2 regions of the Glycomyces sp. NPDC049804 genome follow, and region 1 is predicted to be linked to the other one. Evidence: predicted binding sites of a transcription regulator. Region 1 holds the regulator's gene; the other holds the start of a gene.
What was found. Region 1 encodes HrcA, which represses chaperone genes, less so after heat shock. Its sites were predicted from a motif close to CTTAGCACTCNCNNNNNGNGAGTGCTAAG; they were not measured.

Region 1 (11,068 bases):
TCCACCGCTTGTTGAGCTCGGTCATGTGCTCGATGTCGACGATGAGGATCGAGAGTTCGGCGAGCGGGTTCACGCCCATCTCGTGGAGGGCGAAGTCGGAGACGGCACGGATGCCGGACTCGTCGACTTCGCGCCCGGACTCATTGATGATCTCGATGCCCACGGTTTCCTCGTTGCCCCTTCTTCGGGTCGCCCGTGCGGGCGTCCCACTTCTCGTAGGCGTTCACGATATCGCTGACCAGCTGGTGTCTGACGACATCTTCCGCCCGCAGGGTGGCGAAGTGCACGTCCTCGACGCCTTCGAGGATGTCTCGGACGACGCGCAGCCCGGAGGTGGCGTTGTTCGGCAGGTCGACCTGGGTGATGTCACCGGTGACGACGATCTTCGAGCCGAAGCCGAGCCGCGTCAGGAACATCTTCATCTGCTCGGGCGTGGTGTTCTGCGCCTCGTCGAGGATGATGAACGAGTCGTTCAGGGTGCGCCCGCGCATGAACGCCAGCGGCGCGACCTCGATGCTGCCCGCCTCCATGAGCTTCGGGATCGACGCGGCGTCGATCATGTCGTGGAGCGCGTCGTAGAGCGGCCGCAGGTACGGGTCGATCTTCTCGAACAGCGTGCCGGGCAGGAAGCCCAGCTTCTCGCCGGCCTCGACGGCGGGGCGGGTGAGGATGATCCGGTTGATCTCCTTGGCCTGCAGCGCTTGCACGGCCTTCGCCATGGCGAGGTAGGTCTTGCCGGTGCCGGCGGGGCCGATCCCGAACACGATCGTGTTGTGGTCGATGGCCTCGACGTAGCGCTTCTGCCCGATGGTCTTGGGGCGGATCGCCTTGCCGCGCTTGGACACGATGTTCTGCGAGAAGACGTCCACCGGCCGCTCGCCGGGAGCGGACTTGAGCATGTTCTCCGTGCGCCGGATCATGTCAGGGTCGACGCTCTCGCCGTTCTCGATCAAAGCGAGCAGTTCCTTCACGAGTCGTTCGGCGGCGTGCAGGGCGCCGTTGAGTCCGGTGAGGGTGATGGTGTCCCCGCGCACGTGGAGGTCGACGCCGGGATTGCGGCGTTCGATGTAGCGGAGGTTCTCATCGGCGCGGCCCAGCAGTGCCATGAGCGAGCTCTGGTCGCCGACGGTGATCGTGGACGTGATCGTCGATGTGTGCTGGCCGTTGTCAGAGCGGTCGGTCATAGGCTTCGCCCGCTGAGGGCTGTTCGCCACCTGCTTCCAAAAGTGAGACTGCCAGCGGCCCGGAGGCCGCTGTTCGACATGCCTCAATGGTAGTTGCCGCCTGCGACACGCGACAACGAGTAAACGCGGACGCGGTGTGATTTCAGTTCGAAAGCATTCGTCCGAGCGGTTTTCCGCCGAAGACGTGGAAGTGGACGTGGAAGACCTCCTGGCCGCCGTTCGCGCCCGTGTTGGCGAGCAAACGCCAGCCGTCCTCGGCAACGCCTTCGTTCAAGGCGACCTCGGCGGCCGCGCGCAGGACCTCCCCGGCGAGCGCGGGGTCGGCCGCGGTGAGCTCGGCGACGTTCGCGTAGTGGTCCTTGGGGATGACCAGCACGTGCGTGGGGGCCTTCGGGTAGAGGTCGCGGAAGGCGAGCACGCGGTCGTTCTCGAGGACCTTCGTGGCGGGGATGTCCCCGGCCACGATCTTGCAGAAGATGCAGTCGGCGTCGGTCATGCCCGCATCCTAGTCACCAGCGGCCGAGGCGGGCCTGGAGCACCGCCAGCGCGGCCGGGCCGGCCGTGGAGGTGCGCAGCACCGTGTCGCCGAGGCGGATGGGCTCGCCGAACTCCTTGAGGGCGCTGAGTTCGTCGGGGCTGATGGAGCCTTCGGGGCCGATGACGACGGCGATCTCGCCGGCCGCGGGGAGCGCGACTTGCGAGAGCGGCAACTCGGCCTCTTCATGGAGGACGAGCACCTGGCTCGCGTTCCGGAGGCGGGCGACGAGCTGCTTGGTGGTGTGGAGTGCGGCCACGTGGGCGAGGTGGGGGCGGCGGGCCTGCTTGGAGGCTTCGCGGGCGGTGGCCTCCCATTTGGCGCGGGCCTTGTCGCCGCGCGGCCCCTTCCATTGGACGATGGAGCGCGAGGCGGCCCAGGGGATCACCTCGTCCACGCCGATCTCGGTGAGCATCTGCACGGCGCGCTCGCCGCGGTCGCCCTTGGGGAGGGCTTGGACGACGGTGAGCTTCGGGTCGGGGGCGGGGACGGTGCGCCGGTCGACGATCTGGACGCGCACGGAGCCGCGCTCGGCGTGGGTGACCCGGGCGGCGGCGGTGCCGCCGGCGCCGTCGCTGAGGATCAGGGTCTCGCCGGGCTGGAGCCGCTGCACGTCGGCGGCGTGGTGCCCTTCGGGCCCGTCGAGGGTGTAGTCGTCGGCCGCCGGGACGGCGTCGACGAGGAAGACCGGTGCGCTCACCGGGACAGCTTAGTCCGGGGTCAGCGGGTGAAGTCGACGGCGCGTTCCCAGCGCAGGCCGCCGGTGATCGTGCGGTACAGGCCGGGGTCGTCGATGCGGCCGAACGAGTGCAGGAGGCGGGCGCTCGGGAGGTGGACGGGGACGAGGTCCACGTAGCCGTCACGGTCGGCGGGCGGGTCCCAGCGGGAGGCGTGGACGTGGACGCGCCATGCGGCTTCGCGGGGCGCCTGGGTGGTGCATTTGACGACCCAGTAGCCGCGGCCGGAGTAGCCGATGACGAGGCAGGGGCGTTCCTTGGAGCGCCGCGGTTCGTCTTCGAAGGGCACGTCGGCCTTCCACCGCTCGCCGATCTGCGGCCCTCCGGCGGGCGGGGGCGCGTCGAGGCGGGGCCTGGCCGGGGCGGGCGCGGCTCGTCGGCGCAGGACGACGACGAGGACGACGAGGCCCGCGGCGAGCAGGAGGACGAGGAGCAGCAGGGAGGCGGGGTCGAGGCGGATCACGCGCCCGGAGTGTAGTGGAGCCCCGCCCACCGCCCGCGCTCGGCGGGTTCCGGACGGGGCTCGTCGGCGCGGACGCCGCACGGGTGCGGGTCCGCATCGGTGGTTCGCTTGCGGCGCTGGGCGTGTCGCTGCTGCGCCGCTCGCTCGACTTCCGCGTGCAGGCGCGCGACTTCGCTGGGCGCTATGCGTGCCCGTTGAAGGCGTCGCGCATGCGGCTAAAAAACCCGCTGCCGCCCTTGACCTCTTTGATCTCCTCGTCGCGGAGGCTGGCGAGCTTCTTGAGGAGCTCTTCCTGCTCGGCGTCGATCTTGGTGGGGGTGCGCACGTCGAGTTCGACATAGAGGTCGCCGCGGATGCCGCCGCCGCGCAGGCGCGGGACGCCGTGGCCGCGGACCTTCTTGATGGTGCCCGGCTGCGTGCCGGGGGCGACCTCGACCTCGACCTGGTCGTCGAGGGTGTGAATGGTGAGCTTGGTGCCGAGCGCGGCCTGTGTCATGGGGACCCGGACGCGGCAGCGCAGGTCGGAGCCTTCGCGGGTGAAGACCTCGTGGGGCTTCTCGTGGACCTCGACGTAGAGGTCGCCGGCGGGGCCGCCGCCGGGGCCGACCTCGCCCTCGCCGGAGAGGCGGATGCGCATGCCGTCCTCGACGCCCGCGGGGACTTTCACGGTGATGCGGCGGCGCGAGCGCACGCGGCCTTCCCCGCCGCACTTGCGGCACGGGTCGGTGATGATCGTGCCGTAGCCCGAGCAGGCCGAGCAGGGGCGCGCGGTGCGGACCTGGCCGAGGATCGTGCGCTGCACGACTTGGACTTCACCGGAGCCGTTGCAGGTGGAGCAGGTCTGGGGTTCGGCGTCGCCTTCGGTGCAGGTGCCGTTGCAGGAGTCGCAGAGGATCGCGGTGTCGACCGTGAGGGTCGACTCGGTGCCGAACGCGACCTCGTCGAGGTCCAGGTCCAAGCGGAGCAGCGCGTCGTTGCCGGGCCGGGTGCGCGAGCGCGGGCCGCGGCGGCCGAAGCCGCCCATGGAGCCGCCGAAGAAGGCGTCCATGATGTCCTCGAAGCCCATGAAGGGGGCGCCGGAGCCGCCGGTCGCGCCGCGGGCGAACGGGTCGCCGCCGGCGTCGACGATCGCGCGCTTCTGCGGGTCCATGAGGACTTCGAAGGCGGCGTTGATCTCCTGGAGGCGCTCTTGCGCGTCCGGCTCGTCGCTGACGTCGGGGTGGTACTTGCGCGCCAGCTTCCGGTACGCCTTCTTGAGTTCGTCGTCGGTGGCGTTCCGGTCGACGCCGAGAATGCCGTAGTAGTCCTTAGCCACGTGCGCTCTGTCCTGTCAGCGGTTCTGTTCCAAAATCTCGGACACGTACCGGGCGACGGCGCGGACGGCCGCGATCGTGCCCGGGTAGTCCATGCGGGTGGGTCCGAGGACGCCCATGTGGCCGACCACCGAACCCGGTCCGTATCCGGCGGTGACCACGGTGGTCTCGCGGAAGTCGTCGAGGTGGTTCTCGTCGCCGATGCGCACCGTCAGGAGCGCGTTGGAGTCGGCGCGGCCCAGCAGCTGCATGAGCACGACCTCCTCCTCGAGGGCTTCGAGGATGGGCCGCAGGGACCCGGCGAAGAAGTTGCCAGGGCGCGTCAGGTTCGCGGCCCCGGCGACGGCGACGCGCTCCTCGGTGCGCGCCACGACGGTCTCCAGGAGCACCCGGGCCAGCGCGGCGGCGGTCGGGTGGAGTTCGGGGCGGGCGAGCCCGGCGAGGTCGGCGATGATGCGCGGCGCGTCGGCGAGCGGCTTGCCCTGCAGCTGCTCGTTGACGAGGCGGCGCAGTTCGAGGACGTTGTCCTCGTTGAGCTCTTCGGGGGTCTCGACGTACCGCTGCTCGACGCGGCCGGTGTCGGTGATCATGACGACCATGAGCCGGGTCGGGGTGAGCGAGACGAGCTCGAGGTGGCGCACGGAGGAGCGGTTGAGGCTCGGGTACTGGACGACCGCGACCTGGTGGGTGAGCTGGGCGAGCAGCCGCACGGTGCGGGTGACGACGTCGTCGAGGTCGATGGCCTCGGAGAGGAAGCGGTGCACGGCGCGCCGCTCGGCGGCCGAGAGCGGCTTGATCTTGCCGAGGCGGTCGACGAAGAGGCGGTAGCCCTTGGCGGTCGGGATGCGCCCGGCCGAGGTGTGGGGCTGCTGGATGTACCCGGCCTCTTCGAGGTAGGCCATGTCGTTGCGCACGGTCGCCGCGGACACGCCGAGGGCGTGGCGCTGGGAGACGGCTTTGGAGCCGACCGGTTCCTGTGTGGCCACGTAGTCCTCGACGATGGCGCGCAGCACTTCGAGTTTGCGATCGTCCATCGCCGCCACGTCCCCTCCGTCGTTCGGTGTGTGTCCCGGACCGGACCCGGGTTCAGTCGGCCGGACTCAAGTCTGGCACTCCCGGTCCGAGAGTGCCAGTCTACGTGTGCGGTCAGGCAGAGGGGAGCACGAGCGCGCCGTCGTCGCCGACGGTGGCCGCGTCGTCCCCGAAGTCCTCGGCGAGCTCGTTGAGGTCGTCGAACGCGCCGTTGTCCTCGTCGAGCTGCGGGTAGCCGTCGTCGTCCATGCGGGTGGCGGTGAGCTGCCCGGAGACGAGGGTGCCGTCTTCGCGGAGGGTGACGGTGAGCACGGCGGAGCGGCCGAGGGGGCCGTCGGTGGAGAAGAGGTTCTGGCCGCCGCCGAAGTTGCCGAGGGAGTAGCAGATGAGCTTGCCGTTGTAGACCTCCATGCCGCGCAGGACGTGGGGGCCGTGGCCGACGACGAGGTCGGCGCCGTTGTCGATGCAGGTGTGGGCGAAGGCGCGGGTGTCGCCGCGGTCTTCGCCGAGGTAGGTCTCGACGCCTTCGGGGACGTGCCGGTGGTCGGTGCCTTCGGCGCCGAGGTGGGCGGTGGCGATGACGATGTCGGCCTGCTCCTTGGCGGAGGCGACGAGGGCGGCGACGGCCTCGAGGTCGCGGTTGTCGGTGTAGAAGGTGTACGGGGCGAAGCCGACGAGGCCGACGGTGAGTCCGGAGTCGGTCTCGACGAGGCAGACCTCGTCCTTGATGCCGCAGACTTCCATGCCGGCGTCGCGGATGGCGTCCTGGGTCTCGGTGGCGCCGTCGGGTCCGGCGTCCCAGCCGTGGTTGTTGGCCTGGTTGAGGACGTGGAAGCCGGCGTCGGCGAAGACCTGGGCGTATTCGGCGGGGAGGCGGAAGTAGGTGCACTCGCCGCCGCCGCACTTGTCGAACTCGAGGGTGGAGAGGGCGCCTTCGAGGTTGGCGATGACGACGTCGCCGGTGAGGGCGGAGGTGACGCCTTCGAAGAAGCTCGCGCCGTCGTCGGAGGCCATCTGGTTGGGGTAGGAGCCGGGCATGGTGTCGCCCACGTGCGTGATGGTGATCTCGCGGGGCTCGGGCGAGGGGGCCTCGGTGGTGGGCTCCTCGGCGGCCTGGCCGCCTTCGTCCTCCTCGACCGGGGGCGGCTCTTCCTCACTGCAGGCGGTTGCGGCCGCGGCGACGCCGGCGGCGGAGGCTACGAGAAGGCCGCGGCGGCCGAGTGTGGGCATGGTGCGCATGGGTGCTGGCTCCGGGTGGATTCATATGGGGGTCCGTGCGCGGGGTCGCCTGGGGGGCGCCGCGGCCTCTGGGGGAGGCGCGCGGAGTGCGGCACGGTGAAGGCGGATGGGGTTCCGCCTTCACGAATGTAGCGGTGACCGGCCGGAACGCCGTCAGGAGGTGAGGTCTCTCACGACCGCGTCCGCGAGGAGGCGACCGCGCAGCGTGAGCTTGAGGCGGCCGTCCTCGATGACGGCGAGTCCGTCGGCGGCCGCGTGCTCGGCGGCTGCCTTGCCGGTCGGACGCAGCAACGATAGCGGGAGTCCGCTCGCGAGCCGGGTGCGCAGGAGGATGCGCTCGAGGTACTGGTCGTCGTCGGTCAGCTCCTCGTGCCCGGCGGCGGGCAGGCCCTGGGCGAGCGCGGCGCCGTACGTCGAAGGGTGCTTGTGGTTCCACCAGCGCACGCCTGGCAGGTGCGAGTGCGCGCCCGGCCCGGCGCCCCACCAGTGGCCGCCTTCCCAGTACAGGAGGTTGTGGCGGCATTGGGCCGCTTCGTTCCGGGCCCAGTTGGAGACCTCGTACCAGTGGAAGCCGGCGTCGGCGAGGACGGCTTCGGCGGCGAGGTAGCGGTCGGCGGCGGTGTCGTCGGAGGGCTGGGGCACCTGGCCGGAGCGGATGCGGCGGGCCAGCGCCGTGCCGTCTTCGACGATGAGCGCGTAGGCCGAGACGTGGTCGACGCCGGCGTCCACGGCCGCGTCGAGGCTCGCCTCGAAGTCGGCGGCGGTCTCGCCGGGCGTGCCGTAGATGAGGTCGAGGCTGACGTGCTCGAAGCCGGCCTTGTGGGCGTAGGCGACGGCGTTGAGGGCCTTCTGGGGGGAGTGCTCGCGGTCGAGGATCTTGAGCACGTGGGAGGCGGTGGACTGCATGCCGACCGAGAGGCGGGTGAAGCCGCCGTCGTGGAGTTCGGCGAGGTAGTCGGCGTCGACGGATTCGGGGTTGGCCTCGGTGGTGGCCTCGTAGCCGGCGGCGAGGCCGAACGCGTCGTCGATCTCGGCGAGGATCGAGGCCAGGTCGGCGGCGGAGAGCAGGGTGGGGGTGCCGCCGCCGAAGAAGACGGTGTCGACCTTCGGCCTGGTGCCGCCGCGCTCCGCGAACTGCGCTGCGGCCGAGCGGATCTCGGCGCGCACGATCGAGGCGTACGTGTCGCGGGAGACCCCGGCCCCGAGTTCGGAGGCGGTGTAGGTGTTGAAGTCGCAGTAGCCGCAGCGGGAGACGCAGAAGGGGACGTGGACGTAGAACCCGAACCCGGCCGCGCCCGTCGCGGGGTCGGCGGCGGCCGCCGCGATGGAAGCGGCGGGCGAATTCGGGTCGGCTACTGGCGAGACGGCAGGCACGCCCACTACGGTACTGGCGTGGAACGCAATGACGCACCGATCGCCTACCGCGCCCAAGAGGCAGTGGCGACGATTACCCTCAACGCGCCCGAACGGCGCAACGCCCTCTCGACCCGCCTGATCGCCGAGATGCGCACCGCGCTCGCCCGGGCCGTCGCCGACCGCGACGTGCGGGTGGTCGTGATCGACCACGCCGGTCCCGTGTTCTGCGCGGGGGCGGACCTCAAGGAATCGGTCGCGGCGCACAGCCTCGCGGCCCTCCCGGCCGCGCACTTGGCGGAACTGCTGGCCGACATCACCGAGGCCCCGAAACCGGTCGTCGCGGTCGTGCGCGGGGCCGCGCGCGGGGGCGGCCTGGGGCTCATCGCGGCCGCCGACTTCACCGTGGCCCACTTCGAGGTCCCGATGGCGTTCAGCGAGGTCCGGCTCGGCGTCGTCCCGGCCGTGATCGGCCCGGTGGTGGCGCGGCGGATCACCCCGGCGCGGATGCGGGAGCTGTTCCTCGCCGGAGGCGGGCTCGTCCTCGACGAAGGCGACGCGGACGTCTTCACCGGCGAGGACGCCGCCGGGTGGGGCCTGGTGACGACCGCGGTCTACGAGGAGCACCTGGACGCGGTCGTCCAGAGCCTGGTCGACCGGCTCAAACTCGGCGGCCCCGCCGCGCAGGCGGGGATCAAGGTGCTCACGGCCGCACCGGATCTGCGCGACCAGTTGCGGAAAGCGGCTGCCGTGACGGGTGACCACTTCTTCTCCGAAGAGGGGAGGGAAGGCACCCGTTCGTTCCTTGAGAAGCGTCCTCCTTCTTGGGTAGGCTGATCAGCCGCCGACCGACCAGATCGGAGTCACCCGTTGCGCGCGCTCTCCGCTTTGACCTCGCTGTTCCTCCTCGCCACCCTCGCCGCCTGCACCGACGACGCCCGGGACGCCCTGCGCCCCAGCAAGACCGGCTGCTACCTCGGCAGCGGCGGGGAAGTGCACCTGAGCGCCGAGCAGGCCTCGAACGCGGCGACGATCGCGGCGGTGGGCATGCGCGACGGCATGGACGAGCACGCCGTGGCCGTGGCGATCACCACGGCCATGCAGGAGTCCGAGCTCATCAACGTCGACTACGGGCACGACGACTCGCTGGGCCTGTTCCAGCAGCGGCCCAGCATGGGCTGGGGCTCCGAGGAGGAGCTCATGGACCCCGTCTACGCCTCCTTCAAGTTCTACGAGAAGCTGCAGCGCACCGACGGCTGGCAGGACATGCGCCTCGCCGAGGCGGCCCAGGCCGTCCAGATCAGCGCCTACCCCGAGCTGTACGAGCAGTGGGAGAGCGACGCCGAGGTCATCGCCGACGCCTTCGCCGGCGGCGAGGAGGCCGGGCTCGCCTGCATCTCCGGCAGCGCCGACGCGCCCGACGCCGACCCGGCCGCCCTCGCCGAGGCCTACGCGTACCAGTGGGGCGCAGAAGTCTCCGACGTAGACGAAACACGGATCGTGATCGAGACCGGCGGCGCGGCGGAGGGCTGGAACCGGGCCGCCTGGGCGGTCGCGAGGGCGTACGACCACACGATCGCGTCCGTCTCCTTCAACGGCATGGTCTGGACCCCGGGCGAAGAGCACTGGGCCGAACCCGACGCCGAAGTGGACGGTGACGCGCAGGTCGTCGAAGTCGCCGACTCGACCGCCGTGATCATCACGTTCACCGCCCCGGAGTAGGGCCGCCAGAGTTCGGCGCCGGTTCACCGGCGCGACCTCCAGAAGTCTCGGCGCATCCACGCTCGCTTGCTGGGCTGTACGGGTCACAAACCCGCGCAACTCCCCCGAAGCGAGGTCCATATGCGCCTGTCGCGCCGAATCCTGCTCGCCTCCTCCGCCGCCGGAGCCGCCGTCGCGGTCCCGGCCGCCGGCTGGGCACAATCGAACACGCACCCCACCCTCGACAGCGACCCGTTCACCCTCGGCGTCGCCTCCGGCGACCCCGAACCCGACGGCGTCGTCCTCTGGACCCGCCTCGCCGTGAACCCTCTCGCCGAAGACGGCATGGGCGGCATGCCCGACGCCGCCTTCGACGTCGAGTGGGAGGTCGCCCGCGACGACCGCTTCCGCCACCGCGTCGCCCGCGGCGAGGTCCAGACCGCCGCCGAGATCGGCTACAGCGTCCACATCGAGGTCGAGGGCCTGCGCCCCGGCCACGAGTACTACTACCGGTTCAAGACCGGCAAGTGGACCTCCCCCGTCGGCCGCACCGTCACCGCGCCCCCGCGCAACGCCATGCCCGAAGCCCTCCGCATGGCCTTCGCCTCCTGCTCCCAGTACGAGCACGGCTACTTCACCGCCTACCGGCACATGGCCGAATCCCACCCCGACCTCATCCTCCACCTCGGCGACTACCAGTACGAGTACAAGGCCAAGGTCTACAACTCCCCCGACGGCAACGTGCGCGACCACGAAGGCCCCGAGACGGTCTCGCTCGCCACCTACCGCCAGCGCCACGCCCAGTACAAGGCCGACCCCGACCTCCAGCTCGCGCACGCCGCCGCGCCCTGGCTCGTCGTCTGGGACGACCACGAGACCGAGAACAACTGGGCCGACGAGATCCCCGAAGCCGGCTCCGACACCCCCAACCCCGCCGACTTCCTCGCCCGCCGCGCCGCCGCGTTCCAGGCGTACTGGGAGAACATGCCCCTGCGCCGCTCCTCGGTGCCCGAAGGCATCGACATGCAGCTGTACCGCCGCGTCCGCTGGGGCCGCCTCGCCAACTTCCACATGATGGACACGCGCCAGTACCGCGACGACCAGGCCTGCGGCGACGGCACCCAGAGCAACTGCGCCGACGCCTGGGACGAATCGCGCACCATCACCGGTGAGGCCCAAGAGGAATGGCTCATCGACGGCTTCCACTCCTCGCGCGCCCGCTGGGACATCCTCGGCCAGCAGGTGTTCTTCACCCAGCGCGACAACACCGCCGCCGCCGACGTGCTGCGCACCAGCATGGACGGCTGGGACGGCTACGCCGCCTCCCGCCAGCGCATCATCGACGGCTGGGTCGAGGCCGGGGTCCGCAACCCGGTCGTGCTCACCGGGGACGTTCACACCCACTGGGCCGGCGAGATCAAGACCGGCTTCCCCGACATCACCGGCGAGACCGTCGGCGTCGAACTCGTCGCCACCTCGATCACCTCGGGCGGCAACGGCGTCGACTCCGT
Region 2 (18,592 bases), on a different contig from region 1:
CCGGTTCGCGACCCGGCCGGACTCGAGCGGCAGCTCGACGGCGGCCGGCACCCCCGACGCCCACTCCACGCGCGTGTCCGAAGTGACCATCGCGCCATGGGCCGGACTGGCCTCGACCACGTTGAGCACCATCGTGGTCCAGCCGATCCCGAGCGTGTTGTTGAGGGTGCGGCGGGTCGCCGCGACGATCTCGCGCTGCGCGTCCCCCAACTCGATCGGCAGCAGCGACACGTCGTCGCCCTCGCCCACGACCTTCGACAGCAGCGCCAGCCGCAGCGTGTCGGGGTCCACCACGGCCACCGCCGACGCCGGACCCGACAGCACCACACGGTCCGCCGCCACGAGGTCGACCGGCGCGAGCCGCACCGGGTCGCCGTCGCGCGCACCGATGTTCCCCAGCGTCAGATCGTCGGCGTACAGCGCCCGCCGGGACGCGTACCGGTCCGCGGCCAGCGCGATCGCGGCCGTCGCGCGCCGCCCCGTCACCTCGACCGCGTCCCCCGGACGCAGGCCGAGCGCGGTCAGGGCCTCGGGGTGGAGGCGCACGATCCCGCGCCGGGCGTCGAGCCCGGCCTTCGCGCGGGTCGCGGTCAGAGTGAGGGAGCCAGCGTCGGTCACGCCGCCCAGCCTATTACGGGCCGGCCGCACGCGGCGACGCGCGAGCGGCGGGGCACCCGCCGCGGCGCCGCTATTCCTCGGCCGGAGAGAGCTCCATGCGGTAGACCTGGCGGCCGTCCTCGAGCAGGATCGCGGCCGTCGCGCCCTGGTCGGCGAAGTCGCGCCACCGCTCGCCCAGCCACGACTCCGCGTCGCCCTGGCTGCCCAGGTCGCTGTCGGGGGTGTCGATCGCATTGCCGTCGGCGTCTTCGAGCTTCCAGGTCCAAGTCATGGAGCAAGGTTACGCGACCGAGCGTCACCAGTCGAAGCGGTCGTGCGACGGCGCCGTCACCGGCGTGCGCTCCACCGGGGGCCGCTCGGGCTCGCGGCGGCGCGGACCGAACGCCAGCCCCAGCGCCACCAGCGTCCACAAGGGAAGCAGAACGAGCCAGCACCACGCCGGGGAGACCGGAGCGAACGGCACCGTCCACACCGCCCGGTCGATCGCGTCGAGCACCGCCGTCGCCCCGATGAAACCCGTGAACAGCCCGAACACCGGCATCCCGCACTGCCGCCACGACCGCCCCGCCAGGATCCACCCGAACCCCCACAGGCCGACCGCCAGCGCCTCGTAGTCGGCCCGGCCCGACCAGACGGCGAGCACGAGCAGCAGCCCGCCCGCGCCGGTCGCCAAGGCGGAGAACGTCATCCGGCCCGCCCGCGGCGGGTCGTCGGTGCGGGCCGCGGCCAGCCAGCCCGCGCCGGTGAGGAACAGCAGCCCGGCCGCGAACGCCACCGCGGCCTGGAACTCGAGCCGGTCGGTGAACCGCGCCCCGAGCCAGTCGCAGCCGGCCGGGACGCCCGCGGCGGTGTCGCCGATGCCGCACTGCCACAGCTTCGCCGCGCGCAGCGGGTCGGCGAGGAGGCGGGAGGGCTCGGAGACGACGCCGCAGGCGGGCAGGGCGGTGGGGGCGGTGCGGAACGCGTCGGGCTCGGCGAAGCAGTTCCCGGCGCCGACGCCGTCCCACCACAGGTCGAGGCGGTTGCGCTGGCGCTGGCCGTCGTCGCGGACGCCGAAGGTGTTGGCGGTGAAGCGGTTGCGGTCGCCGCCGTCGCCTTCGAGGCCGGGGCTGCCCCAGGTGGCGATGGCGGCGTACTGCTGGTTCCAGAGGCGGTTCTCGGTGACGTCGATGTCGACGCCGTCGGTGATGAGGATGCCGATGCCGGAGGGGTAGGTGCGGCCGGGGCAGATGCCGGCGGTCCAGTCGCGGTCGGCGAGGGGGCCGCAGGCGGGGGTGCCGAGGCGGTCGTAGTGGTCGGTGTTGTTGCCGTGCACGAGGTTGGCGGTGACGTCGATGTCGTGGCCGGTGACGGCGAGGCCGGTGGTGTTGGCGTGGAGGCGGTTCTCGGTGAGGTCGAGGGCGTCGCCGCCGGTGGCGAGGAGGCCGACGAGGTTGCCGGTGGCTTCGCAGCCGGTGACGGCGCCGTCGACGCCGTCGAGGGCGATGCCTGCGATGTCGGCGGCTTCGGCGCGGCAGCCGGTGAGGGCGATGGAGGCGGCGTCGGTGATGCGGAGGCCGTAGGCGCCGGTCTGGGCGGCGGCGACGCGGTCGAGGGTGGCGCCGGTGGTGCCGGTGAGGAGGAGGGCGGTGTCGCGGGCTTGGCCGAAGGCGATGCCGCTGAGGTGGAGGCCGTCGGCGGCGCGGGCTTCGAAGACGGTGTCGGCGTTGAATCCTGCGGTGAAGTGGACGTCGTCGGGGGTGTCGCCGAGGCCTTCGATCTGGAGTCCGGTGCGGCCGTCGACGGTGATGGTCTCGTCGACGTCGTAGGTGCCGGGGAGGACGAGGATGCGGGCGTCGGGTGCGGCGGCGGCGATGGCGGCGGCGAGGTCGTGGTGGCCGCCGGCGAGGCAGGCTTCGTAGTGCTGCTCGTTCTTGATGCGGTCGTTGTAGTTGACGCCTTCGTTGGCGGCGGCGAAGGTCTCGGGGTCGGCGGGGCAGACGAGGACGGCGGGGCCGGTGTCGCGGTGGGCGGGGGGCGCGAAGGCGGTGGTCGTGTCGCCGGTCGGGGGGTCGGGGGCGCGGCTCTCGGCGGTGATGCCGGCGAGGAACGCGGCGGCGCCCAGGCCGAGGAGGGCGACCGCGAGGAAGACGGCGGCCGCGAGGCGGTTCTCGCTGCGGGGTGCGGGGGGCACGGCCTCAGGGTAGCCCGGCCCGGACGGTCTGTGAAGGGCTGGAATCCGCTGGGGCGCAGCCGGTTCGAGCGGCGTCCCGGCTCCGGGCGGTCCACCGCCCTCCCAGGGGGGCGTCCCCTGCTCAAGCGTGTCGCGGGGTCCGACAGGAAACCCCGGTGCTTACCGTCGTAAGGAGATGTGTCACCCGAAAGAGTGCAGGGACGCGCGTCCAGACGCGGCATACCGCCCCTGGAGGGGGCGGTACGCCGCGCTCGCGCAGCGGGCTACGCCGTCTGCACTGCAGCCAGTACAGAGAAAGGGAGAACCACTCACGATACAGTGAGCGGTCCTCCCTCGCAGTACTCAGTCGGCCTGAGCAAGCGACCCTGAAAAGGGCTGCTTACATCATGCCGCCCATGCCGCCCATGTCGGGCGCGCCGCCGGCGGACTCCTTCTCCGGGGCGTCGGCGACGACGGCCTCGGTGGTCAGGAACAGCGCGGCGATCGACGCGGCGTTCTGCAGCGCCGAGCGGGTGACCTTGGTCGGGTCGGGGATGCCCGCGGCGAGCATGTCCACGTACTCGCCGGTCGCGGCGTTCAGGCCGTGGCCGGTGGGCAGGTCGCGGACCTTCTCCACCACGACGCCGCCTTCGAGGCCGGCGTTCTCGGCGATGGCGCGCAGCGGCGCGCCGAGCGAGCGGCGCACGATCTCGACACCGGTCGCCTCGTCGCCCTCGGCCTCGATCTTGTCGAACGCGATCGCGCCGGCCTGGGCCAGCGCGGTGCCGCCGCCGGCGAGGATGCCCTCTTCGACCGCGGCCTTGGCGTTGCGCACGGCGTCTTCGACGCGGTGCTTGCGCTCCTTGAGCTCGACCTCGGTGGCCGCGCCGACCTTGATGACGGCGACGCCGCCGGCGAGGCGCGCCAGGCGCTCCTGCAGCTTCTCGCGGTCGTAGTCGGAGTCGGAGTTGTCGATCTCGGCGCGGATCTGGTTGATCCGGCCCTGGATCGCCTCTTCCTCGCCGCCGCCGTCGACGATGATGGTGTCGTCCTTGGTGATGACGACCTTGCGGGCCTGGCCCAGCAGGGACAGGTCGGTGTTCTCGAGCTTGAGGCCGATCTCCTCGGAGATGACCTGGCCGCCGGTGAGGATGGCGATGTCGCCGAGCATGGCCTTGCGGCGGTCGCCGAAGCCGGGGGCCTTGACGGCGGCCGACTTGAAGATGCCGCGGATCTTGTTCACGACGAGGGTCGGGAGGGCTTCGCCGTCCACGTCCTCGGCGATGATCAGGAGCGGCTTGCCGGTCTGGGTGACCTTCTCCAGGGTCGGGAGCAGGTCCTTGACCGCGGAGATCTTCTGGTTGGCGACGAGGATGTACGGGTCCTCGAGCACGGCCTCCATGCGGTCCTGGTCGGTCACGAAGTAACCGGACAGGTAGCCCTTGTCGAAGCGCATGCCCTCGGTGAGCTCGAGGTCGAGGCCGAAGGTGTTCGACTCCTCGACGGTGATGACGCCTTCCTTGCCGACCTTCTCCATCGCCTCGGCGATGATGGCGCCGACGGTGACGTCGCCGGCGGAGATCGAAGCGGTGGAGGCGATCTGCTCCTCGGTCTCGACCTCGGTGGAGGTGGACTGGAGGTGCTCGACGACGGCGGCGACGGCCTTCTCGATGCCCTTCTTGATGGCGATCGGGTTGGCGCCGGCGGCGACCGCGCGGAGGCCTTCCTTGACGAGGGCCTGGGCGAGCACGGTGGCGGTGGTGGTGCCGTCACCCGCGACGTCGTCGGTCTTCTTGGCGACTTCCTTGACCAGTTCGGCGCCGATGCGCTCGTACGGGTCTTCGAGCTCGATCTCCTTGGCGACGGAGACACCGTCGTTGGTGATCGTCGGGGCGCCCCACTTCTTGTCGAGCACCACGTTGCGGCCCTTCGGGCCGAGGGTCACCTTGACGGCTTCGGCGAGGGTGTTCATGCCTCGCTCGAGCCCGCGGCGAGCCTCCTCGTCGAATGCGATCATCTTCGCCATGGTCGATGGCTTCCTTTCGGATAACGTTCGTGGTCGACGGTGAGGCGGCATTCCCGCGACGGTGAACCTCTGGAGGCTCGACCACCTCATCGCGTTTAGCACTCGCCAGCCGCGAGTGCCAGATCCAGGTATAGCACTCTCGCCTTGAGAGTGCCAATCCGGGGCGCGAAACAAGTGGTGAAGACCAAGAGGGCCCGGGCGCGAGCCCGGGCCTCGGTCGTGCGGTCTACTCGTTCGGCATGGGATGGCCGGGTTCGCCGGGTTCGGCCGGGTCGATGGCGACGCCCGCGGCCTCGGCCGAGAGCGAGGTGGCGGAGACCGATTCGGTGCGGCCGCGCAGCCAGGCGTAGGAGCACAGGGACGCGGCGACGATCCAGATCATCGGCACGAGCAGCAGCAGGGCCATGACCGCCTCGGTGAGGACGGTGAGGACGGTGGCGAGCCACGGCGCGAAGACGCCGTGCCAGAGCCCGGCCAGGAGCGCGCCGATGAGCGCGATGACGAGGTTCGCGGCGACGGCGACGAGCACGACGATGATGATGCGGCCCAGGGCGGGCCAGAACGCCGAGTGCGTGAGCTGGATGGAGCGGGCGTAGGGGCTGCGGCGGGCTTCGAAGACGGCGGCGGGGGCCATGAGGCTGAGCGCGAAGATCGCCCACAGGCCGGGCAGGACGCAGAGGACGAGGCCGACGGCGACGGTGAGCCAGGCGAGCAGGAGCCACAGGAAGAACGTGCCGCCGCGCCTGAAGCCGAAGGAGAAGGCCTCGCCGAGGGCGAGGAAGCCGCCCGCGGCCTCGGCGGCGGCGGTGCGCACGGCGGCGAGCGCGGCGGAGCCGGCGACGTAGAGGGCGGCGAGGGAGAGGAGCGCGCCGATGACGCCGACGGCGACGCCGGGGCTGTACTCGCTGACGACGGTGCCCCATTCGGTGCGGGTCATGTCGAGGTCGGGGGTGCGCACGGTGTTGTTGTAGGCGCCGACGACCCAGCGCGGGAGGACGACGCCGATGAGGAGGATGAGGCCGACGGTGCGCCAGGAGCGCTGGACGACGTCCATGGAGGCGTGCCACCAGCGTTCGAAGGTGTCGGTGACGAGGGGGTCGCCGCCGGAGAAGCGGCCGGAGGGCTCGTCCTGGCCGGAGTTCCAGTATGGATCGTCGCTCATAGGGCGGATCGTAGACCAGTGATCGGTGCATATCAGACAAACGGCCGCAACGCATCCGTTCGGGGATGACACGTTCGCGCATTCGGCCGCCCGGTCCCGCCGGAGCCACTACGGTACGCAGGTATCGGCGCACGTCGCGCCGAGACGAGCACCTTGGGAGCGCCGATGTCCCACCGCGAAACGCTTCCCGTCGGCCGCGATCGCCAGTTCTTCGGCCATCCCCGCGGCCTGGCCGTCCTCTTCGGGACCGAGATGTGGGAGCGGTTCAGCTTCTATGGCCTGCAGGGCATCCTGCTCACCTTCCTCGTCGCCGACACGGCGCAGAACGGCCTCGGGCTCCCGGACACGGTCGCGGTCCCGATCGCCTCGCTGTACTCGGGCCTGGTGTACCTGACGGCGCTGCCCGGCGGGTGGCTGGCGGACCGGGTCCTGGGGCCGCGGCGCGCCGTCCTCATCGGCGGCATCATCATCATGGCCGGCCACCTCTCGATGGCGATCCCGGCCGAGAACCCGGCGATGGTGTTCTTCGGGCTGTTCCTCGTCGTCGCCGGCTCGGGGCTGTTGAAGCCGAACATCTCGGTGATGGTCGGCAAGCTCTACGACGGCGACACCGACGCCCGCCGCGACGCGGGCTTCTCGGTGTTCTACATGGGCATCAACCTCGGCGCGTTCCTCGGCATCCTCATCACCCCGTATTTGGCCGGAGACGACCGCTGGCACCTCGGCTTCGGCGCGGCCGCGGTCGGCATGGCGTTCGGCCTGCTCTGGTACGTGCGCGGCTGGCCGCGGCTGACGCACGCCGGTATCGGCCCGGCGCGTCCGCTGAGCGAGGCGGAGCAGCGGCAGACCCGGAAGATCCTCGTCGTCGCGCTCGCGATCGCGGCGGTGGCGATCGCGGTCTGGGCGTGGACGGGGACGCTCACGCTCGCCACCGTCCCCACTGTGGTGACGGGCCTGTCGATCGCGGCCGCCGTCTGGTACTTCGTGTACATCTTCGGCGAGGCCAAGGGCATCACGCCCGCCGAGAAGGCGGGGCTGCGCGCCTATGTGGGGCTGTTCATCGCCTCGGTCGTGTTCTGGATGCTGTACCTCCAGATGGGCTCGGTGCTCACCGCGTTCGCGTCGAACTCGGTGGACCTCGACTCGTGGGGCTTCCACCTGCCCGCGGGCGGGGTGCAGAACTTCAACTCGATCTTCATCCTGGTGTTCTCGCCGGTCTTCGGCGTGCTCTGGCTCAAGCTCGGCACCCGGTTCGGGACGGCGTACAAGTTCGCGATCGGCGTGTTCCTCGTGGGCTTCTCGTACGTGTTCCTCGGCTGGCTGCAGACCCGCGCGGACGACGGCGCGCTCGTCGCGCTCGGCTGGATGGCCTGGGTGTACCTGCTGCTGACGTTCGGCGAGCTGTGCGTCTCGCCCGTGGGCTTGAGCGTGACGACGCAGCTGGCGCCGCCGAACCTCAAGGGGCAGATGATGGGCGTGTGGTTCCTCGGGCCGGCCGTGGGCACGCCGCTGGGCGGGCAGGCGTTCGCGTTCCTGGTGCCGCGGGTGGGCGAGGCCGCGTTCTTCTACGTCCTCGCCGGGCTCGCGATCCTCACCTCGGTGGTCCTGGCCGTGTGCAGCCCGGCGCTGCACCGGCTCATGGGCCGCGGCGGGCACGGCCCGGACGCGACCCTGGAGACGCCGCCGGAACCCGAGTTCGGCAGGGGCTCGACCGGGCAGGACGGCCGGGGCTAGTCGCCGCGGAGCCACTCGTTGGCTTGGGCGACCAGGCGGCGCATGGGGTTCTGCGGCGGCAGCTCCTCGCGGCGCGGCCCGGGGTGGAGGGCCGCGAAGCCGGGTTCGATGAGGCGCGGTTTGAGCGGGTCGACCGGTTTCACGAACGAGGCCCTCGGTCCCCCTTCGGGGTCGGCGACCCAGCGGCGGCCGACCCGGTCGAGGCCGATCGGGTAGACGGTGACGCCGTCGGCGGCGACCCTGATGCGCAGGAAGCACTTCTGGTCGATCACGTTGAGACCCGCGAAGAGCTCGTTCGCGTTGACGCCCGCGCGGTTCGCCACGACGAGGTAGAGCCCCACGAGCCAGGTGCCGACGAGCCCGGCGACCGGCAGGTACGCCAGGTACGTCCACAGGTTCACGTCGTCGAGCATGGTGATCGCCTGCGCCCCGCTCCACCACAGCGCGACCTGCGCGAGGCCGTGCAGGCCGCCGAGCATGTAATGCCGTGAGGTGCGCGAGCCCGGGCCGGGGTGCGCGAACCCGACCCCGGCGGCCAGGAGCACCGCGGTGACCGCCACGAACGTGCCCGTGCCCTCCAGAATAGACACCGTGGCGATGATGCCGACCACGGCCATGAGCGCCACGAAGCCGCGGTTGAGCCACGGCAGGCGCGCGAAGATCCCGAACGCGTACCCCATCGACTTCGCCTTCGACGGGTACTCCTTCGTGAGCCGGTAGTCCCGTTCGCGCGCATCGGGTTCGGGCACCGACTTGCGCGGCGCCGTCAGCTCCTCCGGCAGCGTGTGCGTCGGCGACAGGTACGCGCCGCCGCCGCCGGCCGTGACGAGATGGCGGGAGCCGTCCACTTCCTGGTAGTGGGCGTAGTGGTGCCGGTCGCCGGTGACGACCAGCGGCACGCGCGCGCCCCGCGCGGCGACCACGTCCCGGATGAAGTGGTCGATCCGGTCGAACGAGCGCGGGTCGTCCTCGGTCCACAGCCACGACGGCTGCGGCACGCACAGGATCACCTGGTCGCCCTCGCGCATCCGCTCGGCCGCGTGCCGGAAGTACTCGATCTGCGTCTGGTCCAGGTGGGTGTCGAACTGGGCGTCGACCGCGAACAGCCACCACCGGTGCGGCAGCTCGAGCGCGAAGTAGGACCGCTTCTGCGCGGTCTTGTACCCGCCCACCGAGCGGCCCTCGGTGAACTGCCGGGCGAACGCGGTGAGCCCGTCGAACCAGTCGTGGTTGCCCGGGATCGCGTACAGCGACACCGGATGCGCCGGGTTCGCCGCCTCGTACGGGCCCTTCATGCGCTGCTCGTACTCGAGCCAGTCCCCCGCCGGGTACACCTCGTCGCCGCCCATGACGAGCACCGACCCGCGCGGCAGCACCTCCCCGCCGACCTCGATGCTGTCCTGGGCCAGGAGGTATGCGATCGAGTAGGTGGCGTTGAAGCCGTCGCCTATGTCGGCGACGTAGTCGATCCACAGCTCGTCCCGGTCGGCGTGGTGGTACACGCCCTGCGGGCGGCCGCCGATGATCTCGCGCTTGTCCACATAGCCGCCGAAGACGCGCGCGAGCCCGAACCGCATGCTCGTGTCCAGGAGCGTGCGCGGCGACAGCCAGCGCACCGGCCCCTGCGGCCGGAAGCGGAGCTGTTCGGGACTGAGGTCCTTGGGGCGGTGGGACATAGACCACATCATGGCACGTTCTGCGCGCCGAGGGAACCCGCGAAACGGGCTGGGCGGCGGGGCCTTCGCGCCCGTATGCTCCCGGCATGACCAACGCACGCCACGCCGAAATCGACGACATCCCCGAGATCGTCCGCCTCCGCGAGGTCATGCACTCGCACTGGATCGACATGTCCGACGAGAGCTGGAAGCCCGCCACCATGGAGGTCCTGCGGCGGCGCATGAGCGAGGACAAGCCCACGATCGGCATCACCGTGATCGACGCGCCGGAGGGCGAGGGCCTGGCCGCGTGCGCGGTCGGGACGATCAGCGAGCGGCTGCCGGGCCCGTTCAACCCGACGGGCCGCTACGGGTGGATCTTCAACGTCGTCACCGATCCGCAGTGGCGCAAGCGCGGGTTCAGCCGGGTGTGCACGCAGGCGCTCCTGGCCTGGTTCGAAGACCAGAACGTGCAGGTCCTGGAACTGCTCGCGTCGGATCAGGGCCAGGGACTCTATGAGGAGCTGGGCTTCACCGTCTCGCCGGAGCCGGCGATGCGGTTCAACTCGTATCGTCGTCCACGCTAGCGGAAGGCAGCCGGAACCAGCCCGACGCGGCGAGCAGGAGCACCAGCATCACCGCGAAGGCGAGGGCCGCGAGCACCAGCGCGGGCAGCGCGAACCCGATGAGCGCCAGCACGGCCAAGGAAACCAGGGCCGCGATCCGCGAGGCGGCGATCCCGCCGCCGACGGCGCGGTTCAGGGCCGAGTCGCCCACGAGGAAGACCGCGGGTCCGCCGAGGACGGCGGCGACGGTGGCCGCGCCTGCGGTTTCCCAGGCGTCGCGGAGCACGAGCGCGACACCGGCGGCCGCCACGGCTGCACCGGCCGCCATCAAGGCGTACGCCACCGCGGCGGTCCCGCGCGAGGACTCCACAGCCGCCTCGCTGAGGCTCTTTGCACGCTCCGTGCGCGCCGACCGGGCATCGAGGTGGAGCTTCAAGAGCACCGCAAAGGTCGCGACACCCAGCACTGCGCTGCAGCCCACGGCACCCGGATTCACGAACGACTCACCGCCCCGCCCTCGAAGTTATCCACAGGCAAGCAACTTGTCGTTGCCGCTCTGCGACTACCGGTGACATCGTAGAGGTATGCGCCGAACAACCGCCGTCACCAGCCGCGCGACCGCCGAGGTCCACATGGCCGCGATGAGCGCTGCGGCACAGCCGCCGGACGTTATCCACAGCCAGAAACTTTCTGTTGCCGAGCAACTACACGACATGTCAGCCTTGAGACAAAAAAGCTATCTGGCACCGGCGGGATGGCGGCGACACAAGGGGATTCGCGAACGTCGCCATACCGAGACCGCGCGGGGGAAGCCACCCGCGCGCGGTCCCCGCCAGGCGCCACCGCCCCTCGCTCCCGCGGGAGCAGGCGGGGGCGGCCGGACAAACCAGCCCGGCCGCCCCGCCCACACAACGAGTCCACCGCACGATGCTATCGCCCACCACGCCCCTCGGTGAGGAACTGCACGAGCACCTCCACGCCCCTCGGTGAGGAGCTACACGAGGCGGGCTGACGGCGAGGACCCTCGGCCGCAGTTGCGGCCGAGGGTCCTCATTGGTGTCGAGCAGTTAGGGCTTGGTGAGGCCGGCGGTGGCCGCCGCGAGGGCGTCGGTTGCCTCGTCGACTTCTTCCTGAGTGGCGCCCTTGTCGTCCGCGACCGTTTGGGCGGCGTCGCGGGCGGTGGCGAAGGCGGTCCAGGAGTCGGCGGTCCAGTCGGATTCGGACAGGGCCCCGGCTTCGGTGAGGTAGAGGTCGAGGCCGGTCTTGTCGATCGCCGAGACGAGGAATTGCACCTCGGCGAAGTTGGTGTACCCGTCGGCGCCGCTGACGCGCAGGGCCTCGTACCGGACCGGTGCGGTCAGGGTGACCGTGTTCCAGCCCGCGACCGCGATGCCGGTGGAGGCGAAGGTGGTCCAGGTGGCGCCGCCGTCGTTCGAGCCCTGGAGGGACACGTTGTTGGCGCGGGAGACCGCTCCGCTGCGCGGGTGGTACTTCACGGCCTCGACCGTGAAGGCGGTGCCGTCGCCCGGGATCACCGAGACCCAGCCGTTCTTCGTGGTCGTGTCGGTGAACGTGGCGGTGTTGCCGTCGAACATGGCCCAGCCGTTGGCGGCCGCGTTCCTGGTGCCGTCCCAGGACGCCGAGCTGGCGGTGACCCAGGCTTGGTCGAGGGGTGCCGCGGCGGTGGTCGCGGCATCCTCGAGCAGGGACCAGGCGTCGAGGAGGCGCTGCGCGAGCGCGGATTCGTCGGCGCCGGCCTCGGCTGCGGCCGCTCGCACGGCCTCCACTTCACGGGTGAACAGGATCGCCGAGCCGCGCGAGTGGGCGGCCAGGTCGACCGCGCCGGCCCGCGCGAGGATCGGGTCGAGGTCGTACGAGACCGCGCCGAAGAGGCGCAGTTCCGCGACGTCGATGAGGACGTTGTTCGCGATGCGCACGTAGCGGAAGCCTTCGTCGCTCTGCGACGGGAGGTGCTGCCACGAGAGCGTCTTGAACGTCGGGTCGGTCAGGGTCGTCCAGTGCTGGAGGTCGTTGGAGCCCTGGAGGACCTGGCCGTCCATGCGCACGAGGCCGTTGTTGTCCTGGCGGGCCAGGAAGTCGGCGCGGTCCACCGTGACCTCGGCGCCTTCGCCGAAGTCCCAGATGAGGTGGAACTCGCCGTCGACGGCGGCCACGTCGCTGAAGGTGGCGGCGTTGCCGTCGAGCATCAAAGTGGATTGCGCGGCTTTCGTTGCGTCGGGCGATCCGTCCTCTTTGATCACCTGGGCGTCGGCGAGGTCGACGAGATTGCTTTCGTCCGAGCCGTAGAGGGCGGTGCCGTCGGTCGAGCCGTGCACGGTGGCGGCTTGGTCGCCGTCGGCCGTGGTGTGGTCGACGGTGAGGTCGAGGCGGCCGCTGCCGGTGAGTGAGCCGAGTTCGATCGAACCGGTCCACGACCGGCCGTCAGCGCTGGTCACCGGGACGTTCTGGCCGCCGATCGCGGCGGTCACGTCGCTGATCGGCTCCGGGCTGGTGAAGGCGACTTGGGCGGTGTCGCCCGCGGTCACCCTGCCCGCCAGAGCGTCCGGTGAGATGACGGTCAGCGTGTCGATCGTGCCCGGGACCTCGACGCGGTCGCCGCCGATGCGGAACTCGCCGATGGACCACAGGCCCGGGTAGGCCGGGTCGATCGGGACGCCCGGGTTGTCGACCTGGAGCTTGAGGTAGCGCCACTCCTTGCCGCGCTGGTCGGCGACGACCGGGATCGACTCCCAGTCGTTGGTGTTCGCGGTGTCCCGCTCGGTCAGGAGCGTCCACGCCAGCCCGTCGTTCGAGCCGTACACGTTGGTGCCCTCGGAGCGCATGGGGAACGAGAACCGGGCCCGGAAGTCGAACTCGTCGACCGCGACCCGGTAGCGGGTGCCGAAGTCGAGCGTGACCGAGCCCAGGCGCACATCACCGAAGCTGCTGGTGTTGTCGCCGTCGGCGAGGGCGTAGAGCCCGCCGGTCGAGATGCCTTGCGGGACGACCATACCGGTGTAGTCGAGCGTGCCGTCCGGCAGCCGTCCACTGAGGAGGGAAAGTTTCTCGATGGCACCCAGCAGGGATTCGAAGGCGGTGCGGAACGCCGCGTCGGTGCCCGACTCGGAGGCGTCCCTCGCCGCCGCGAGCGCGGCTTCGTAGGGCTCGCGGGTGACGGTGGTGTAGACGGCCTCGGCGTCGACGCCGTCGGCCACCGCCGCCTCGATCATCTTGGGGCGGTTGCGGGCGACGGACAGCTCGAACGTGCGGGCCGTGATCGACTCGCCGTCGTCGGCGACGACCTGCACCTGGTGGACGCCGCGCTGGCGGTCGTCCGGCTTCCAGGTGAGCGTGCCGGTCGCGGCGTCGAGGCTGGCGCCGCGCGGCAGGCCGGCGGCGGTGTACGCGACCGATCCGCCCGTGTCGGCGGCCGAGAGGTCGAAGCTCGCCTCGTTGCCGGCCCAGAGGTAGTAGCGGTCGCGGGTCTGCTCGAAGACGGGCGGGGTGAGCGCGGTCTGCGCGTTGAAGATGAGCTTGTCGAGGTCGACGGTCGTGCCGTCGCCCTTCACGCGGAAGAAGTGGGTGTTGAGGCCGCCCGCCGGGTAGGTGACGTACCGCCATTCGCCGTGCGTGTCAGGCAGTTCGATGCTCGCCATGAGCTTCGCGGCGGTCTCGTCCGGGTTGGCGGTGTTCGGCTCCTCCTTGTCGAGGACCTCGAGGGTCGCGGGCCCGTCGGTGCGCACGAGCACGCCCATGCGGCTGTTGCCGGGGAACATGACGCGGCTGATGACGCTGGTGGTGCCGTCGGCGTCGGCGGTGGCGCGCGCGAAGGCGTGGCCGTCCTCGGTGGTGATCGCGGTGCCGTCGTCGAGCGCGAGCCCGTAGTTGCCGAAGGTGAGGGCCGTGTCGGCGGCCGGGCGCGGTTCGGTGCCGGTGATCTCCTGCGGGAAGGCCACCCAGTATTCGATGCTCTTGTCGCCCGGTGCCCAGAAGTTCGCGGTGCCGGTGCCGTACTGGTAGAGCGGGCCGTCCATGCGGGCGTGGAGCTCGGCCAGCCAGGGGGCTTCGGCCTCGACGTCGACGCCTTCGACGTACGTGTACTGGTAGTACAGCTCGGAGAGGGCGTTGAAGATGCGGCCGCGGTAGGCCTGGGAGATGGCCCCGCCCGTGTCGCGTTCGTCTACATAGGGCGTCCAGGCGCCCATCATGAAGCCGGCGAAGGCGTCGGCGCCCTTGAGCAGTCGGTTGCCGAGGAAGCCGTACGCGGTCACCGCGTCGTCGGCCGTGGAGACCGTCCCGGCGACGGGGTCGACCTTGGTGCCCTGCACGTCGAGGAAGCGCGCGAGCGCGGCGAAGTTGTCGATGTTGCATTCGGCGTGGGCCTGGTCGCGGCCCATCTCCCGCAGCTGCACGAAGTCGTAGCCGTACGGGTTGAGGGGGTCGTCGGCCGCGATGGCGGGGAACTGGGCGGCCATGCTGCCGCTCGTGTAATTGTCAAAGGTGGAGTTCACGGTGAACCATTCGACGCCCTTGGCGTAGCCCTCGGCGTCGTCGGCGTAGATGGCGGTCGCGATGCGGCCGTACAGCCCGAAGTTGTGCTGGTTCATCCACTTCTCGTTGGAGAAGTTGAAGACGTTCACGATCGGCTCTGCGAGGTTGCCGAGCAGCTTGGCGTCGTCTTCGGCGCTCCACTCGACGTTGTAGCCGTCGTGCGCGCCGGGGGTGTCGTCGGCGACCGGTTCGGTGGCGCGGATGATCTCGGCGGCCATGAGGAACTGCGAGAGCGGCTTGCCGGTGTGGATATGCGCGTCCGGGAAGTACGCGTACCCGTCGGCCTTCATGTTCGACCAGGTGCGCAGACCCATGATGGCGCCTTTGCGGTACACCTCGTCGCCGGTCATCGTCCACATGAGCGCCTGCGTGAGCACGCCGAAGGAGTCGCGGGTGAGGCGGCTGCGCATGCCACCCTGGGTGAACGTGTCCGTGACGGGGACGTCAGGTTTGCCGCGCACCATGTTGTCGACGGTGTAACCCGGTGCGGCCCAGGGTGTCACCTGGGTCATCGCGTCGAAGTAGGAGGCCCAGGGCTCCTGGTTCGAGCGGACCATCGCCTGGGCGTTGCGGAGGTCGTCGGCCGAGAGGCCCACGCCGGGGTGCACGAACCCGGCGTCGCTCACGGTCTCGTTGATCTCGACGACGTGCGCCGTGAGCAGGTCGTCGTAGCTTGTCTCGGCCTGCGCCGCAGGCGGGACCGCGACCATCGCGATCCCTGCGGCGAGCGCGGCGGTGAGCGCCGTGAGGCGCGGCCGCGTTCGATGCCCGACTTGCGTCATTGCAGGAGTCCTTTCGAAGGGGGCCTTCCGGGTCCGCCGCCGATGCGGGGGTCCGGACGTCGGCGCGGCCGGCCGCGGGGCGGGGGCTGCATATCGGTGTCCGTCTATGCGGACGATAGCGGTTGCGAAGACGAGAATCAAGGCTCAGATAGATAACGTTATCCGTTAGATTTTGGGCCCGCTGCGGCCTCGCCACCGCCGGCCGCGAGATCGACATTTCGTTCTATCACCTTGTCTACCAGGATGATCATGATGATCTTCGGCGCTCGGCGTCATGGTCGATCGGGATTGGTCGATGCGGAGGTCTCGACAAACCGTGAATCGAGATCTAACTTAGAAACCGATATCTATCCGGCGACCCCGAAGGACCCCGAGTGGCAGACCGACCGCGAGCCCTCCTGGCCATGGACCCCGTGTTCCTCCACCAGCTCTTCCCCGAACCGCTCATGCGGCGCCTGGCGGCCGCGCTCGACTTCGACCCCGACCTCATCGCCCGGGACTTCACCGAGCCCGCCGCGAAGGCGGCCCTGGCTGAGGCCGAGGTCGTCGTCTCCAGTTGGGGCGCACCGCATTTGAGCGACGAAGTGCTGGCCGGGGCGCCGAACCTCAAGGCGGTGCTGCACGCCGCGGGGACGGTCAAGTGGATCATCGGCAAGAGCGGCTGGACGCGCGGACTGACCGTCTCGAGCGCGGCCGGCGCGAACGCGCTGCCGGTGGCCGAGTACACGCTCGCCTCGATCCTCATGGCGGGCAAGGGCGTCTTCGGGCTGCGCGAGGACTTCCGCAAGGACCGGACCTTCACGCTCGGCTACATCCACCCTCGTGTCGGCAACTTCGGCCGCACCATCGGGATCGTGGGCGCCTCGAAGATCGGGCGGCGCGTGGCGGAGCTGCTGCGCCCCTTCGACTTCACGGTCCTCCTCGCCGACCCGTACGTGGAGGAGGCCGAGGCGGCCGCGCTCGGCGCGACCCTCGTGCCGCTCGACGAGCTCGTGGCCCGCGCCGACGTGGTCACCGTCCACGCCCCCGACCTCGCCGAGACCGAGCACCTCATCAACGCCGAGCGCCTCGCCCTCATGCGGGACGGCACCGTCGTGGTGAACACGGCCCGCGGGAAGCTCGTCGACACCGACGCGCTCACCGTCGAAGTGCTCAGCGGGCGGCTCTCGGCGGTCATCGACGTGACCCACCCCGAACCGCTCCCGGCGCACTCGCCGCTCTACGACCTCCCGAACGTCTTCCTCACCCCGCATGTGGCCGGTTCCCACGGCAACGAGCTCTCCCGCATGGGCCGGTTCATGGTCGAGGACGCGGAGCGGTACGTCGCGGGCGAGCCGCTGCTGCACCGCGTGGACCACGAGACGCTGTGGAGGCAGGCTTGAGCAAGGAATAGAAACCGCTATCTGCTCACATCGCGATCGATCACGGCCCCGCGAACGCCCGCTGGATTAGGTATCGAAATCGCATCGTACTGCGAATACGTTGCGCGGCAACCGAACAGAAAACGCCGAGAACCGAGATTCCGAGACGTCAGGCATTGACTCATTTCCATAGCCGATGATACCGTTATCTCCCCGACGACCTGGAGCGGTACCCGACAGGCCACCGCCACCGGACGCCGCCATGACCTTCACACCAGCCACATCCCTCACCCCTGCATCAACGTTGATTTAAGGAGGCCCCTCATGGTCGATTTCACTCGCCGCAAGTTCCTCGGCGCGGTCGGCGCCGCCGGAGCCGCTGCCGCGGTCGGCGCCACCGCCGCCGGTTGCTCGGAGAACGCCGGCGGCTCCGCCGGCGGCGACTACGACATGCCCACGTACCAGCCCGCGCCCGAGCTGGACGTCCAGCCGTTCTACGCGACCGAGACCGAAGGCATGGAGAGCGTCTACACCGAGCAGGTGCAGACGTACTTCAAGTCGGTCAACCGCGAGCCGGCCTCCGGCGGGACGGTCACCAGCTTCCAGCTCACCTGGGGCGACCCGTCCAAGCCGCTCGAGGAGAACCCTTACTGGCAGGAGCTCAACGAGCGCCTGGGCGTCAGCTTCGAGCCGCAGTTCGTCCCGCAGCCGGTCTTCGACCAGAAGTTCGCGACCATGCTCGCCTCCGGCGAGGTGCCCGACCTGGTCTTCGTGAACGACCAGTCGGCGGTGAACCTGCAGGGCATCCGGGACGGCGCGTTCGCCGACCTCTCCGAGACCCTCTCGGGCGACAACATCCTCAAGTGGCCCAACCTGGCGGCGCGCAAGGAGGAGATCTGGGGCGCCAGCCTCAAGGACGGGCGGATCTACCAGATCCCCTCGACCGTCTGGGCGCTCACCAACCTCCCGGTCATGCGCGCCGACCTCGTCGACCAGACCTCGATCGGCCGCGCCCCCAAGGACGCCGAGCAGCTCTTCACCATGCTGAAGGAGGTCTCGGCCCTGGGCTCCGGCCCCGGCGGCCAGAAGGTGTACGGCCTCAACCAGTACGCGCCCGACAAGGCCCTGATGTTCCAGCGCCTGTTCAAGACCGGCCCCGAATGGCAGCACAACGACAACGGCGACCTGGTCCACATGATCGAGACCGAGAACTACAGGCTCATGCTCGAATGGCTCGCCCGCGCGTGGGCCGAGGGCGTCTTCGACCCGGTCTCCATGTCCCCCACCCCCACCGACATCGTCTCCGGTGCGGCCCTGCGCTATGACGCCGTCGGCGCCGCGATCGGCGCGGCCGGCATGTCGCAGTGGGAGGCGGACCTGCCGGGTGCGAAGTTCGACTTCTTCGACATGCCCGGCTTCGACGGCTCGTCGCAGCTCGTCGTCCGCAACATCCCCTACGGCCGCTCGACCTGCGTCTCGGCCGCCGCGGCCGAGGACGAGGAGCGGCTGACCCAGATCCTCAACGTCCTCGACTACTTCTCGGCCCCGTACGGCTCCGAGGAGCACCTCTTCGTCAACTCCGGCATCGAGGGCCGCAACTTCGACTTCGACGAGCACGGCATCCCGATCCCCAACGCCGACAACCTGCCTGAGATGGGCGTCCAGTACGTCGGTGTCACCTCCGGGGACAACTCGTACCGCATCCACCCGAACGCGGCGCCGTGGGCGGACTCCTTCGTCGCGGTCGTGGAGGCCATGGCGCACAACTCGATCGTGCGCCCGCTCGAAGGCCTCGAGGGCGCCTCGCAGACGTTCATCACGAAGGGCGCGCAGCTCAAGCAGCTCCTCACCGACTTCGAGAACGGCGTCATCACCGGCCGCGAGAGCATCGACGACCTGGAGTCGTTCGTCTCCAACTACATGTCGCAGGGCGGCACGCAGGTCAAGGACGAGTACACCCAGGCCCTCAAGGACGCCGGCAAGTG

Region 2: groL (chaperonin GroEL) is a predicted target of HrcA. The motif match lies at 4,926-4,954, and genes of this name have one in related genera.

Annotation. Positions count from the first base shown of each region.
Region 1 is NZ_JBFAMQ010000001.1:1,298-12,365, reverse strand. Features, by position in the region: gene ybeY (rRNA maturation RNase YbeY) at 1-163, opposite strand, end outside; gene AB0K52_RS00060 (PhoH family protein) at 141-1,184, opposite strand; gene AB0K52_RS00055 (histidine triad nucleotide-binding protein) at 1,327-1,680, opposite strand; gene AB0K52_RS00050 (16S rRNA (uracil(1498)-N(3))-methyltransferase) at 1,694-2,419, opposite strand; gene AB0K52_RS00045 (hypothetical protein) at 2,440-2,919, opposite strand; gene dnaJ (molecular chaperone DnaJ) at 3,101-4,234, opposite strand; gene hrcA (heat-inducible transcriptional repressor HrcA) at 4,250-5,266, opposite strand; gene AB0K52_RS00030 (CapA family protein) at 5,379-6,503, opposite strand; gene hemW (radical SAM family heme chaperone HemW) at 6,657-7,829, opposite strand; gene AB0K52_RS00020 (enoyl-CoA hydratase-related protein) at 7,896-8,693, shown strand; gene AB0K52_RS00015 (hypothetical protein) at 8,727-9,578, shown strand; gene AB0K52_RS00010 (alkaline phosphatase D family protein) at 9,699-11,068, shown strand, end outside.
Region 2 is NZ_JBFAMQ010000003.1:18,939-37,530, reverse strand. Features, by position in the region: gene AB0K52_RS04875 (AAA family ATPase) at 1-618, opposite strand, end outside; gene AB0K52_RS04870 (hypothetical protein) at 689-889, opposite strand; gene AB0K52_RS04865 (right-handed parallel beta-helix repeat-containing protein) at 914-2,791, opposite strand; gene groL (chaperonin GroEL) at 3,171-4,796, opposite strand; gene AB0K52_RS04855 (hypothetical protein) at 5,023-5,958, opposite strand; gene AB0K52_RS04850 (oligopeptide:H+ symporter) at 6,124-7,692, shown strand; gene AB0K52_RS04845 (metallophosphoesterase) at 7,689-9,368, opposite strand; gene AB0K52_RS04840 (GNAT family N-acetyltransferase) at 9,455-9,934, shown strand; gene AB0K52_RS04835 (low temperature requirement protein A) at 9,909-10,379, opposite strand; gene AB0K52_RS04830 (putative Ig domain-containing protein) at 10,981-15,246, opposite strand; gene AB0K52_RS04825 (hydroxyacid dehydrogenase) at 15,621-16,628, shown strand; gene AB0K52_RS04820 (extracellular solute-binding protein) at 16,932-18,592, shown strand, end outside; gene AB0K52_RS04815 (ABC transporter permease subunit) at 18,590-18,592, shown strand, end outside.